Linked DNA regions of Flexistipes sp.. Each later gene encodes a partner of the first gene's protein in a complex. Links are inferred from orthologs where the notes say so. Each region holds a gene or a part of one and is shown on either strand. Other genes may lie near its edges.

The links. The genes of interacting proteins can lie anywhere in the genome.
Region 2: the proteins of UMU13_RS05975 (region 1) and hfq are in contact, whole or in part, in a crystal structure (PDB 3VU3), measured with the Escherichia coli proteins. The link is inferred for Flexistipes sp. from one-to-one orthologs.

What each region holds. Positions count from the first base shown.
Region 1 is NZ_JAXKVW010000006.1:70,451-75,289, forward strand. What follows is about bases 735-3,665. They hold UMU13_RS05975 (catalase), read right to left. Parts: upstream 2,962-3,665; coding sequence 1,507-2,961; downstream 735-1,506. Other genes in these bases: UMU13_RS05970 (proline dehydrogenase family protein), read left to right, coding at 735-1,364; UMU13_RS05980 (Fur family transcriptional regulator), read left to right, coding at 3,217-3,627. In the rest of the region: pruA (L-glutamate gamma-semialdehyde dehydrogenase), read left to right, coding at 1-408; more of UMU13_RS05970, read left to right, coding at 453-734; metF (methylenetetrahydrofolate reductase [NAD(P)H]), read left to right, coding at 4,002-4,839.
Region 2 is NZ_JAXKVW010000010.1:54,519-57,172, forward strand. It holds hfq (RNA chaperone Hfq), read right to left. Parts: upstream 1,613-2,654; coding sequence 1,388-1,612; downstream 1-1,387. Other genes in the region: UMU13_RS08005 (hypothetical protein), read right to left, coding at 1-656; UMU13_RS08010 (DUF4416 family protein), read right to left, coding at 857-1,354; miaA (tRNA (adenosine(37)-N6)-dimethylallyltransferase MiaA), read right to left, coding at 1,819-2,654. UniProt on the Escherichia coli protein: RNA chaperone that binds small regulatory RNA (sRNAs) and mRNAs to facilitate mRNA translational regulation in response to envelope stress, environmental stress and changes in metabolite concentrations.

The DNA.
Region 1 (4,839 bases):
CCAACCGTTATACTTACCACCGATCCCAAATTCAAAACTATGGAAGAAGAGATTTTCGGCCCTGTTATGACAGTTTATGTTTATGATGATGATAAATATGAAGAGACCCTTGACATTTGCGATCAAACATCACCTTATGCCCTTACTGGTGCTGTATTTGCAACTGAAAGGGGAGCCATTAGGACAGCTATGAAAAAGCTGGAGCACGCGTCCGGCAATTTCTATGTAAACGACAAGCCGACAGGTTCCATAGTAGGACAACAGCCATTCGGCGGCGCCAGAGCTTCTGGTACAAATGATAAAGCGGGAAGCTATCAGAACCTTATCAGATGGGTTTCCACCAGAGCTGTTAAAGAAAATTTTAATGCTCCGGAATCTTTCGAATATCCATTTATGGGCGAAGAATAATTTTTGAAGGGGATTGTTAAATCCCCTTTTCTTTAGGAGGAAATATGTCTGCTCTGAATTTTTTGATTTCCAAAACTATTATGCATGTGCCCGGACCTGTGGTGAGTATTTTTGCGAAAAGTTATATTGCCGGCCAGGAGTTATCCGATGCAGTAAGAGTTACCAGAGATTTTAATAAACAGGGAATAATGAGTACCATTGACTTGCTTGGCGAATTTATAAAAACAAAAGATCAGGCAAAATATTTTAAAGAAAGATGCATAGAAATTCTCGATACGATTAATAAGGAAAAACTTGATTCTAATTTATCCATCAAACCTACACAGATGGGATTGAGTCTGGATGAGGATTTTGCATTGGAAAACATTAGAGAGATAGTTGCATATGCCGCCTCTATAAACAACTTTGTGCGTGTCGATATGGAAGATACGCCGAATACCGATAAAACGCTGAAACTTCATGCGGAATTAAAAAAAGAATTTGGCAAAAGCGTGGGTACTGTGTTGCAGTCTTATTTAAGGAGAACACCTTCAGATATTGATAATCTGGATCCCAAAGATTTGAATATAAGACTTTGCAAAGGTATTTATAATGAACCCAGGGAAGATGCTTATAAAGATCCATATATTGTAAATCAAAATTTTATACACTGTCTTGATAAATTGTTTGCAAAAGGGGCATATGTAGGTATTGCAACACATGATGAAAAGCTGATTTTTGAATCCCTCAGACTGATTGAAAAATATAATCTGAAAAGGGAAGATTATGAATTTCAGATGCTTCTCGGAGTGGATGCGCAGCTCAGAAAAATCATTGTTGATGGGGGACACAGGCTCAGAGTGTATGTGCCTTTTGGAAAAGACTGGCTCCCATATTCCAAAAGAAGATTGAAAGAAAATCCAAAAATTGCAACACACGCTTTGAGGCAGATGTTCGGAATACACGGCCATAATTAATTTATTATTAGCATGTTTTGAAGCTGAGCCGGATGATTATTTTTCCAGCTCAGCTTTTCATTCTTAATATTATATCCAGCAGCTATGTAATTTGAAAATTTATTTTACGGGTGCTGTTTACAATATTTCCCGTTTTTACTTATTAACCATTTTCTATCCCTTTGGCAATGCGGTCACCTATTTCTTTGTCTATGTTGCGCCAGTATTCAAGCGCACGTTCAAGAACAGGTTCGGAAACACCATCTGAAAGATGACCAATAACATTGGACACAAGTCTGTCACGTTCTTCTTCACTCATAACCTTGCGTACCAATGTACCTGCCTGTCCCCAATCATCGTCATCTTTACGCAATGTATAAGCAGAACGTATGAAATTTCCGCTGGCACTCCAGACGGTTTCCTCAGGATAGTTTTCAGAATCGGCTTTAGGACCTCCCTTTGTATTGGGTGCATAGACAGGATCGGACGCATTTTCAATCCGCATTGTCCCGCCTTTGCTGTAGCTGTTTACTGAACTTTTTGGTCTGTTAACAGGAATTTGTTTGTAGTTTACTCCTAATCGCGCCCTGTGAGCATCCGAATACGATATTAAACGGGCCTGAAGCATTTTGTCAGGACTTGCCCCGATGCCCGGGACGAGGTTGCTTGGCTCGAATGCTGCTTGTTCAATTTCTGTGTGAAAATCGCTTGGATTACTGTTAAGAGTCAGCCGGCCGACTTCATGCAACGGATAGTCTTCGTGCGGCCATACTTTTGTAAGGTCGAATGGATTGAACCGGTAGTTTTGAGCTTCTTCAAAAGGCATAATTTGAACTTTTAGTGTCCAGCTTGGATAGTCCCCTTCCTTGATGGCATTGAATAGATCGCGCCTATGATAATCCGCATCTTCACCTGCAATACGATCACCTTCCTCTTGTGTGAGACATTCGATTCCCTGATCGGTTTTAAAGTGATATTTTACCCAGAAACGCTCTCCTCTGTCATTTATCCACATGTAAGTGTGGCTTGTGTACCCGTTCATATGTCTATAACTTTTTGGAATACCGCGGTCACTCATTAATATTGTAACCTGATGGGCAGATTCAGGAGATTGAGTCCAGAAATCCCACTGCATATCATTATCCCGCAATCCGCTGTCCGCCCGGCGCTTCTGGGAATGGATAAAATGCTGAAATTTCATGGGATCGCGGATGAAAAACACAGGGGTGTTATTTCCCACCATGTCATAGTTGCCCTCACTGGTGTAAAATTTGAGAGCGAAACCCCGGACATCCCTCCATGTATCGGGACTGCCGCTTTCCCCGGCTACTGTTGAAAAACGGGCAAGCACTTCAGTCTTTGTTCCCGGCTGAAACATGGCAGCTTTAGTGTAGGCACTGATATCCTTAGTTACTTCAAACTGACCAAATGCACCTGAACCTTTGGCGTGGGGCTGGCGGTCCGGAATCATTTCCCTATTAAAATTAGCCATTTGTTCCATCAAATAGTGGTCCTGCATCAGAATTGGGCCGTCAGAACCCACCGTCAGTGAAAACTCATCACTGGAAACAGGGATTCCGGCATCTGTCGTTGTAAATTTTTTGCTATTTTTTTTCATTATGGTCCTCCTTTTGATTTTGTTAATATGCTTACTTTGTGCTTTAAATTATATCTTTCTTAAAAACAGTAGTCAATAATAATATATATTTAAGGAAAAAAATTATTAACTAACTATAGGACTCATTTCAAACCAATTGTTTGTTTCCAAAATTCCGAGAAAATTTATCTTTGTATTTTTAAATAACTTAAGAAAGGGGCGGGTGAAAAAACTACGGATTGACAATTGCTGTTTATTAGGTAATTTACAATAATTATGGAAAATCAAATGAGTGCTTTATTAAAAAATTACGGACTAAAGGCGACTCCTCAAAGAACAGTTATTCTGAAGGAGATAACTGAAGCAGGGCATATTAATGTCGAAAATTTATATGAAAAAGTAAAAGAGAAACTTCCAACGACTTCTCTTGCCACTATTTACAAAAATGTTCACAGCTTGGTCGAATCAAATCTGCTTACAGAGCTTTTTATAGAAGGCAGAAAAACTATGTACGAAATTGACAAAGGCTATCATGTACATTTGATATGCAGTAAGTGCGGAAGAGTAAACGACTTCTTTATGGGCTCAGAGGATTTGATCGAATTTTTTTCCGCATATATTGATAATAAAATTACATTAGTCACAGCTAATATTTATTATATTTGCAATAACTGTCTTCAATCATAATTAATTTTCAGACTTTAAATAAGAGTAAGCCCGGCACTCTGAACATTATCCTGAAATCAGTTATTACAAGAACTCTGTAAAACATTTTTAAGTATTTCTTGTAGAGTAATTGTTAGTTTGTCTGCTTGAATATTTCTGACAAATGGATTAAACAATATTTTTAACTAAGGAAACTCCGTTAATGTGATGTATCGTTACGATGAAAAAAGAATAATGTAACTAAAATTGCAAAGTTAAAAACTTAGTTTATGAAAATAAAGATAATAATAGATTTGATGTTTGCAATATATCATAATTTATATAAAATACTGTCTGAAAAAACTTTCTAATGCTTTTGTGTTGGTTTGCAGGAAAATTATTACAATGGAGTTGTTATGAAAATTAGTGACATTTTATCCAGAAAAGAGAGGTTGTTATCTTTTGAATTTTTTCCGCCTAAAAAGGTTGAGAATGAGCATATACTTTTTGAATCTATAGAAAGGCTAAAAGGGTGGAATCCGGATTTTGTGTCGGTAACTTACGGAGCAGGCGGAAGTACACGGGATAAGACTCTCGACTGGACAAAGAAAATTAAAGATGACTACCTTCTCAATGTCATGATGCATCTGACATGTATAGCTTCAACCCGTGAAGGAGTGATAAATATCCTTAAAGAACTGAAAAAAAATGGTATTGACAATATTTTTGCCTTACGCGGCGATATCCCGGAGGAACTTGATAATATAGAAGAGGCATTTAAGGATTTCAGGTATGCATCTGATCTTGTAAGGCTCATCAAAGAAGTTGATGACAGTTTTTCAATTGGAGTTGCCGGCTATCCTGAAGGTCATATAGAATGCCCCAACATTGGTGAAGACATAGAAAACCTTAAAAAGAAGATTGACCAAGGTGCTGATTTTATTATCACACAGCTGTTTTTTGACAACAGATATTTTTACGATTATTTGGATATGCTGGAAAAATATCGTATAACGCTGCCTGTAATAGCCGGAATTATGCCGATTATCAATATAAAACAGGTTATAAAATTCACAGACATGTGCGGGGCAACGGTTCCGGAATATCTTAAAAATAAGATGATGGACAGGTCTCCGGAGGAGATGCTCAATATAGGTGTTGATTTTGCCACTAAGCAGTGCAGAGATCTCTTAGAAAACAATGTTAAAGGGCTGCATTTTTATACTCTCAACAGATCCAGGGCCACAATTAATG
Region 2 (2,654 bases), on another replicon or contig:
TCTGTTTCAACAGCACTTTTCAAAGCTTCATTGAGGCTCAACTCATATTTAATCTGCTTAAGATAAACAAGTGAATCATCCGGTGTATAAGGATTCATCAAAAGTTCATTAATAATATCCCGGTTATTTTCAAGTATAATTTTCAGATTGGCAATACGAAAAAGCACATCTGAATTTGTGGATTTAGCCAGTTGTTTCACAAGAACTTCATTAATTTTACCCTGGGAAATCAGCACGGAAACAAATGCATCATTATTTTTCATCAATCTGGTTAAATATTGTATATATTTACCTTCAAAATAAGGGCTCGTTATAATATCTTTTAAAATATCACCCTTAAGCCTGTTTAAAAAATCGTAAAGCTCTTTCAGCTGGTTTCGGTAATTCCTTAAAACAAGGAAAACCACAACAGGATAATAATCATAGTGAATGGGAATATCGCCGGTCAAAATTGATCTCACCTGATTTTCAGTGGACTTGCCTGAGTACATTTCTGCGGTAATATTATCCAAAATATGAAACTTCTTAAAAATATGAATATGGGCGGAAAGGTCAGTTTTAAGGGTGAGCATACTTTTTAAAAGATGCATTTCATCGTCATTCAGATTTTTCTTGTTTTTCAGCTGATTTAACAGCTCCGTATATTCAACAGCCACAAATCATACCACCTGATATATTCATAAACTCACACCTTTGAATAATTCCATGACTCAAAGATCTCATAACTGATTTTAACACGCATCAAAACCTGATTCATATTCTTATCTTTTCCGCTCAACGTAAAACACACTTATCTTTCATTAGGTTAGATTATGAATAATTTATTCCTTTTGATAAGCAATATCAATGAAAGAGATTATAACAGATTAAGACGCATATTATCAAAAAATTTTAACACAAAATCAAGTTTATAGTCAAAAAAAGTCCACGGTAAACTTCGGTATTTCCCTTTTTTTCTGAAAAGCTGCAAGTCAGCATAAATATTAGAGCCTATGTATATACGGTGTGAAAAATTTTTTGTGCTGGCAGCCACAATTTTTTCCAGGGCAACATAACCGGGATCTACATTCAGTAACCTTTTGCCGTCAACCATAAAAGATCTTTCCAAATCCACTGATGAAATTTTCAGATTCTTTATTTCATCGGGATAAATAAAGAAATCATATCCTGCAAAATATTTTTTAAGATTTTCACCCATTTCAGGGGTGTAATAGGATGTGTGGTCAAAGGAAAATGTATCACTTTTACAAACCGGATTTCCAAAAAGGGTATCTAAGTGTTTATCAGGCTCTTTGATATAATCTTCATTATAAAGTACTGCATTAAAAACGACAACTTTCAGAGGTTTGCGCACCCCCCCTCCATATACCATTATCCGCCTGCAAAGTTACTCAATTTCAATATCTTCAATCTCAACTGAAGGGGTTATCGTTGATATTGCGTGCTTATAAATCATCTTTTGTGAATCATCTTTTATTATTATCACAAAATTATCAAAGCCTTTTACCACGCCCTCAAGCTTAACACCATTAATCAAATAAACGGTCACGGTAATTCTTTTTTTCCTAACATAATTAAGAAATACGTCCTGAATATTCACTTTTTTACCCATCAGATCCCCTCACAACATTTTATATCCTTAAAAATAAAGGATTGTTTATCTCTCATTGCTTTAATATTTAAACATTTCCGGATATTTTTTCAATAAAAAAACATCGCCTGGCTATTAATAATCATAAACTATTAATAAATAACCTTCAATACTTTTTTCTTCACAACCCTGTAAAATTTTCACATTTATAAAAATTTTATAACTGTTTAAAACTGTTGATAATTTTCCGCAATATAATCTTCCAGCTCTTTCATCGCCAATCTGTCCAATACGTCGATATATTTCAGATCCCTCATATGCCTGAACCATGTCAGCTGTCTTTTCGCAAAATTTCTCGTCCGTTTCTTTATTGTTTTTAACAACTCATCAAAAGATATTTCTCCATCGAGATATCTGACTGTTTCTCTGTATCCTATTGCACAGAACGACTGCATATCGGTCGAATAGCCCAAGTCAAGCAGTTTTTGCACCTCTTCAACCCAGCCTCTTTCAAACATTTTATCAACGCGGTTATTAATACGCTCATAAAGTACGCTTCTTTCAGTTGTAAAAACTAAAACGTCGTATTCGAACTTCGGCGGCTGATGAAAAAGTTCGTGGGAGCGTGTAAAATTCAAACCGCTGAGATCGTAAACTTCCAGAGCCCGGATAATTTTGTTCTTATCATTGGCGGAAATTCTGGCTGCATAATCCGGATCAATCATTTCAAGTCTTTTGTACAAACTACTTATTCCGCTTTTTTTAATCTCTGTTTGATAATCTTCTCTAAGCTTGGTATTTTTTCCGGGACCGTTAAAAATACCGTTAATCAGCGTTTCCACATACAAACCGGTTCCTCCGATTATAACAGGGATCTTCCCTCTGTTAATAATCTCAGCAATAAGCTGTTGGGCTTTCTGAAAGAAAATTCCGGCGGAATAATGCTCATCGGGATACAAAATGTCAATGAGATGGTGCTTCACTTCGGACAGCTCTTTTTTGGCAGGTTTTGCCGTACCTATATCCATATATTTATACACCTGGAAGGCATCCGCATTAATTA